2 regions of the Streptomyces sp. NPDC001492 genome follow, and region 1 is predicted to be linked to the other one. Evidence: predicted binding sites of a transcription regulator. Region 1 holds the regulator's gene; the other holds the start of a gene.
What was found. The regulator HrcA, encoded in region 1, represses chaperone genes, less so after heat shock. The targets are predictions, from matches to a motif close to TTNGCACTCNGNNNNNCNGAGTGCNAA.
Positions count from the first base shown of each region.

Region 2: groL (chaperonin GroEL) is a predicted target of HrcA. The motif match lies at 1,781-1,807, and genes of this name have one in related genera.

Region 1 covers NZ_JBSFHW010000048.1:13,545-17,139, forward strand. Annotated here, with positions in the region: gene ACWC1K_RS40915 (Uma2 family endonuclease) at 1-148, shown strand, start outside; gene ACWC1K_RS40920 (DUF3097 domain-containing protein) at 126-941, opposite strand; gene ACWC1K_RS40925 (MBL fold metallo-hydrolase) at 976-1,704, opposite strand; gene hrcA (heat-inducible transcriptional repressor HrcA) at 1,857-2,873, shown strand; gene dnaJ (molecular chaperone DnaJ) at 2,874-3,595, shown strand, end outside.
Region 2 covers NZ_JBSFHW010000102.1:3,555-7,149, reverse strand. Annotated here, with positions in the region: gene groL (chaperonin GroEL) at 1-1,617, opposite strand, end outside; gene ACWC1K_RS50345 (cold-shock protein) at 1,998-2,204, opposite strand; gene ACWC1K_RS50340 (MoaD/ThiS family protein) at 2,656-2,931, opposite strand; gene thrC (threonine synthase) at 3,051-3,595, opposite strand, start outside.

The DNA of each region.
Region 1 (3,595 bases):
ATGCCTCGTGCTCACCGAGCCGTACGGGAGCAACGAGCGCGCCGACTATCGCTGTCAGCGCAACTGGAGGTATGGGGAGACGCTCCTCCTGCCTGTGCTCGACACGAGCATCGACACGGACGAGTTCAGGCGTGACCCGGCGCCGTGACGAAGTCGATCAGCTCCTCCACCCGCCCCAGCAGCTCCGGCTCCAGATCCTTGTAGGACCCCACCCGCTTCAGGATCGCCTGCCACACCGCCCCGGTGTTCTCCGACGGCCACCCCAGCGCCCGGCACACCCCCGTCTTCCAGTCCTGCCCGTGCGGAACCCGCGGCCACCCGGCGATCCCCAGCGACGACGGCTTCACGGCCTCCCAGATGTCGATGTACGGGTGGCCCACCACCAGCGCGTGCTCGCTCGTCACCGCCTCCGCGATCCGCCACTCCTTGCTCCCCGGCACCAGGTGGTCCACCAGCACCCCCAGCCGCGCATCCGGCCCCGGCGCGAACTCCGCCACGATCGACGGCAGGTCGTCCACACCCTCCAGGTACTCCACGACCACGCCCTCGATGCGCAGGTCGTCGCCCCAGACCTTCTCGACCAGCTCGGCGTCGTGGCGGCCCTCCACGTAGATCCGCCCGGCGCGAGCGACACGCGCGCGTGCGCCGGGGACGGCCACCGAACCGGATGCCGTACGAGTGGGCCGTACAGGAGCCGCGCTGGTCGGACGCACGAGCGTGACCACCCGCCCCTCCAGCAGAAACCCCCGCGGCTCCAGCGGGAACACCCGGTGCTTGCCGAAGCGGTCCTCCAGGGTCACCGTGCCCGCCTCGCAGCGGATCACCGCGCCGCAGAAACCGGTGCCGGGCTCCTCGACCACCAGCCCGGGCTCCGCAGGAACCTCCGGCACGGGCTTGGGCTTCTTCCACGGCGGGGTCAGATCGGCGGAGTACTGGCGCATTCGAGTGACGATAGGAGAAGCGGCCGGTCGGCGACTACGACACGCCGAAACGTGCCGCCAGCTCGTCCCGCTGTCTCCGCACGAACCCCGCGTCCACCACCGCTCCGTGACCGGGTACATACAGTGCGTCCTCCCCGCCCAGGTCCAGAAGTCGGTCGAGGGCGGCCGGCCACTGCGACGGTACGGCGTCGGAACCGGCCTGCGGTTCGCCGGACTCCTCCACCAGGTCGCCACAGAAGACGACCTCCGGGGAGCCCGGCACCAGCACCGCGAGATCGTGGGCCGAGTGGGCCGGCCCGACGTTCGCCAGCAGCACCTGCCGGCCGCCGCCCAGGTCGAGCGTCCACTCGCCCGAGACGTGGTGCCGGGGCGGGACCAGGGCGGCCGCCGCCTCCTCCGCCGCGTGCATGTCAAGGCCCTGCGACACCGCGTCCGCCCGCAGCTCCTCGCGCGCGTGCCGGCCGTCCAGCACCGTGTCGATGCCCACCGCGCCGTACACCTCCGCGCCGGCGAACACCGCCGCCCCGAGGACATGGTCGAAATGGGGATGCGTGAGCGCGAGATGAGTCACACGGTGACCGGCGAGCTCCTGCGCTTCGGCACGCAACCGTGCGCCCTCCGCGAGGCTCGACCCCGCGTCGATCAAGAGCGCCGTGCCCTCCCCGACGACCAGTCCTGTCGTGCAGTCCCAGCGGGGCAGCCGGCACCGGCCGACCCCGGCCGCCAGTCGCTCCCACTCCAGCTCTTCCCAAGTCACCGTCATACGGCGACGCTAGCGGTACGCCCCGTTCAACAGGGGCCGACCTTGCCCTGGGTGTACCCCACCGCCGTACACTGGCCGGTAACGGCTGGCACTCGGACGGACAGAGTGCCAGGCGAACAGCCTGGGGGACGACTTCTGGAGGTGTGCGCTGGATGCTGAGTGAACGACGGCTGCAGGTACTGCGCGCCATCGTCCAGGACTACGTCGGCACCGAGGAGCCGGTGGGATCGAAGGCTCTGACCGAGCGGCACAACCTGGGCGTGTCCCCGGCGACGGTCCGCAACGACATGGCGGCCCTGGAGGACGAGGGATTCATCGCGCAGCCGCACACCAGCGCGGGGCGCATCCCCACCGACAAGGGCTACCGGCTGTTCGTCGACAAGCTGGCGGGCGTCAAGCCCATGTCCGCGCCCGAGAAGCGGGCGATCCAGAACTTCCTCGACGGCGCCGTGGATCTCGACGACGTGGTGGCGCGGACGGTCCGGCTGCTCGCGCAGCTCACCCGGCAGGTCGCCGTCGTGCAGTACCCGTCCCTGACCCGCTCGACCGTGCGGCACGTGGAGCTGCTCTCGCTCGCTCCCGCGCGCGTGATGCTCGTGCTGATCACGGACACCGGCCGGGTCGAGCAGCGCATGGTCGACTGCCCGGCGCCGTTCGGGGAGGCCTCGCTCGCGGATCTGCGGGCGCGGCTCAACAGCCGGGTCGCGGGCCGGCGCTTCACCGACGTCCCCCGGCTCGTGGAAGACCTGCCCGAAGGCTTCGACGTCGAGGACCGGGGTACGGTCTCGACAGTGCTCTCCACACTTCTGGAGACACTGGTCGAGGAGAACGAGGAACGGCTGATGATCGGCGGCACCGCCAATCTGACCCGTTTCGGACATGATTTCCCCCTCACCATCCGCCCCGTCCTGGAGGCGCTTGAGGAGCAGGTCGTGCTCCTCAAGTTGCTTGGCGAGGCGGGGGATTCGGGCATGACGGTGCGCATCGGGCACGAGAACGCCTATGAGGGACTCAACTCCACTTCCGTGGTGTCGGTCGGCTACGGTTCGGGCGGCGAGGCAGTCGCCAAGATGGGCGTGGTCGGACCGACCCGCATGGATTACCCGGGAACGATGGGAGCGGTACGCGCAGTGGCACGGTACGTCGGACAGATCCTGGCGGAGTCGTAAGTGGCCACGGACTACTACGCCGTTCTCGGCGTGCGCCGCGACGCGTCGCAGGAAGAGATCAAGAAGGCCTTCCGGCGGCTCGCGCGCGAGCTGCACCCGGACGTGAACCCGGATCCGAAGACCCAGGAGCGGTTCAAGGAGATCAACGCCGCCTACGAGGTGCTCTCGGACCCGCAGAAGAAGCAGGTCTACGACCTCGGCGGCGACCCGCTGTCCCAGGCGGGCGGCGGAGGCGCGGGCGGCTTCGGCGCCGGTGGGTTCGGGAACTTCTCGGACATCATGGACGCGTTCTTCGGTACGGCGTCGCAGCGCGGACCGCGCTCGCGCACCCGCCGCGGCCAGGACGCGATGATCCGGCTGGAGATCGAGCTCGACGAGGCGGCCTTCGGCACCACGAAGGACATCCAGGTCGACACGGCGATCGTCTGCTCCACCTGCAACGGTGAGGGCGCGGCGCCGGGCACCTCCGCCCAGACGTGTGACATGTGCCGCGGTCGCGGTGAGGTGTCGCAGGTGACGCGGTCCTTCCTGGGCCAGGTCATGACCTCGCGTCCCTGCCCGCAGTGCCAGGGCTTCGGCACCGTGGTCCCGACGCCGTGCCCGGAGTGCGCGGGCGACGGCCGGGTGCGGTCCCGCCGTACCCTCACGGTCAAGATCCCGGCCGGTGTCGACAACGGCACCCGGATCCAGCTCGCCGGCGAGGGCGAGGTCGGCCCCGGTGG
Region 2 (3,595 bases), on a different contig from region 1:
GTCCATGTCACCGCCCGGCATACCGCCACCGGCGGGCGCGGCGGCCTTCTCCGGCTTGTCGGCGATGACGGCCTCGGTGGTGAGGAAGAGCGCGGCGATGGAGGCGGCGTTCTGCAGGGCAGAGCGCGTGACCTTCGCCGGGTCGATGATGCCTTCCTTGACCAGGTCGACGTACTCGCCGGTCGCGGCGTTCAGGCCGTGGCCCGGGGTCAGGTTGCGCACCTTCTCCACCACGACACCGCCCTCGAGGCCGGCGTTGACGGCGATCTGCTTCAGCGGGGCCTCGAGCGCGATGCGCACGGCGTTGGCGCCGGTCGCCTCGTCACCCTCCAGGTCCAGCTTCTCGAAGACGCTGGACGCCTGGATGAGCGCGACGCCACCACCGGCGACGATGCCCTCCTCGACGGCGGCCTTCGCGTTGCGGACGGCGTCCTCGATGCGGTGCTTGCGCTCCTTGAGCTCCACCTCGGTGGCGGCACCGGCCTTGATGACCGCGACACCGCCGGCCAGCTTCGCCAGGCGCTCCTGCAGCTTCTCGCGGTCGTAGTCCGAGTCGCTGTTCTCGATCTCGGCGCGGATCTGGTTGACCCGGCCCTGCACCTGCTCCGTGGAGCCGGCACCGTCGACGATGGTGGTCTCGTCCTTGGTGATGACCACCTTGCGGGCGCGGCCCAGCAGGTCGAGGGAGGTGTTCTCCAGCTTGAGACCGACCTCCTCGGAGATGACCTCGCCACCGGTGAGGATGGCGATGTCGTTCAGCATCGCCTTGCGGCGGTCGCCGAAGCCCGGGGCCTTGACGGCGACGGACTTGAAGGTGCCGCGGATCTTGTTGACGACCAGGGTCGACAGGGCCTCGCCCTCGACGTCCTCGGCGATGATCAGCAGCGGCTTGCCCGACTGCATGACCTTCTCCAGGAGCGGGAGCAGATCCTTGACGGAAGCGATCTTGGAGTTGGCGATCAGGATGTACGGGTCGTCGAGCGACGCCTCCATCCGCTCCATGTCGGTGGCGAAGTACGCCGAGATGTAGCCCTTGTCGAAGCGCATACCCTCGGTGAGCTCCAGCTCCAGACCGAAGGTCTGGGACTCCTCGACGGTGATGACGCCTTCCTTGCCGACCTTGTCCATCGCCTCGGCGATGAGCTCGCCGATCTGGGTGTCGGCGGCGGAGATGGAGGCCGTCGAAGCGATCTGCTCCTTGGTCTCGACATCCTTCGCCTGCTCGAGCAGGGCACCGGAGACGGCCTCGACGGCCTTCTCGATACCGCGCTTGAGGGCCATCGGGTTGGCGCCGGCGGCTACGTTGCGCAGGCCCTCCTTGACCAGGGCCTGGGCGAGAACGGTCGCGGTGGTCGTACCGTCACCGGCGACGTCGTCCGTCTTCTTGGCGACTTCCTTGACCAGCTCGGCGCCGATCTTCTCGTACGGGTCCTCGAGTTCGATCTCCTTGGCGATGGAGACACCATCGTTGGTGATCGTGGGGGCGCCCCACTTCTTCTCGAGGACGACGTTGCGGCCCTTGGGGCCGAGCGTCACCTTCACGGCGTCCGCGAGCTGGTTCATGCCGCGCTCGAGGCCGCGCCGCGCCTCCTCGTCGAACGCGATGATCTTGGCCATGTGAAGTGGTCCCTCCAGGACTGGGGGTGATTCCTTCGGACCGCGCCCGCGCCCGCGACGGACGGCTCGCACACCTCGTGGGTTCCTTCCCCACCCGGCCTGCGGGCCTCACCGACCCGGTCCTTCATTGTCACTCTCACCTTCAGAGTGCTAACGCCAATGATTAGCACTCGGCCCCCCCGAGTGCAAGGTGCGCCCGCGGAGCGGGCTCGCCGAGGGGTGGTGGCCGGGCGCGGGCGGGCGCGAGCCGCTCCCGTACCGACGGCACCCGCCCCGGACCGGTCCAGGCCCTCCGGGCATGCCGAAGGGCCCGCCCCCTCAGGTGCGGACCCTTCGATCAAGAACAGAAGAACGTCGCTGCAGTTAACCCGGCGCGTGCTTCAGCTGGTCGCCAGACGGACCATGTCCGCCTGCGGCCCCTTCTGGCCCTGCGAGATCTCGAAATCGACCCGCTGACCCTCTTCCAGGGTGCGGTAGCCGTCCATCTGAATCGCACTGTAGTGGACGAAAACATCCGCACCACCGTCGACCGCGATGAAGCCGTACCCCTTCTCCGCGTTGAACCACTTGACGGTGCCCTGAGCCATGCCTAACTCCCCTATTACTGGCCCTTGCACAGATCCACACTTCGCGGATCCGGGTCAGACCTCACCCCCCACGGTTGGGGGCGTGCGCCGGAACGCGTCGACCGCGGCTGAATGTATCTGTCCAACTGCCGTCTGCAACAGGTCAATCGGACGAGAATTCCGGGCACGACCGGTCGGGAATTTACGGAGAATTCGCCCGAATTCAGGGCAAGTCGGGCCCCATAAATGGAGCATAAGACGCAAAAAACCTGCACACTTTGGCTACTTCTCGCTGCCCGAGAAGCAGGAACTCATATGCATGCGGCAAGCGGAGTCGAGCAGGTTCCCCAACTGTACCGTGCTCAACCATGCAGAATTGCCCCCTCCGCTTCTCTCACGGAGGGGGCAATTCGATGAACTCTCGGTAATCAGCGTTACCGACGGTAATAATCGGTCGTCCGACCTGTTTCGCTCAGCCTCCGGCCACGGCCGGAATGATCGAGACGCCCGCCCCGTCCGGAGTCGCCGTCTCCAGCCCCTGCTCGAACCGAACATCGTCGTCGTTCACGTACACGTTGACGAAGCGGCGCAGCTTGCCCTGGTCGTCGAGAACGCGGGCGGCGATGCCGGTGTGATTCTTCTCCAGATCGGCGATGACCTCACCGAGGGTGCCACCTTCGGCAGTCACCTCGGCCTGCCCGCCGGTGTAGGTACGCAGGATGGTCGGGATACGGACGTTGACGCTCACGATGAACCTCCGGTCAGGGAAACGGGCCTTTGTCTTCAGGGGCGCGGGGCTGTGTCGATTTGCGGCTCCGCCGCGGGGCGCGACCAGCCCCCACCGGCCCGCAGACGAACAACTACCTGCTAGGCGAGCCCCGCCTCACGGAACGACTCAAGGCTCGGGCGAATCGTCGCGGTGAGCCCCGTACCGGCCACCGCGTCGAGGGTCTTGAGGCCATCGCCCGTGTTCAGCACGACGGTCGTGAGAGCAGGGTCGAGAACACCGTTCTCGATCAACTTGCGCGTCACGCCCACCGTCACCCCACCGGCGGTCTCCGCGAAGATCCCCTCGGTCTTGGCGAGCAGCCGAATGGCATCGACGATCTGCTCGTCGTTGACATCCTCCACCGCACCCCCGGTGCGCCGGGCAATGTCGAGAACGTAGGGACCATCCGCCGGGTTGCCGATGGCCAGCGACTTGGCGATCGTGTTCGGCTTCTGCGGCCGTACGACGTCGTGCCCCGCCTTGTACGCGACGGAGACAGGGCTGCACCCTTCCGCCTGCGCCCCGAAGATCTTGTACGGCTTGTCCTCGACGAGCCCGAGCTTGATCAGCTCCTGCAGCCCCTTGTCGATCTTCGTGAGCTGAGAGCCGGAGGCGATCGGTACGACCAGCTGGTCCGGCAGCC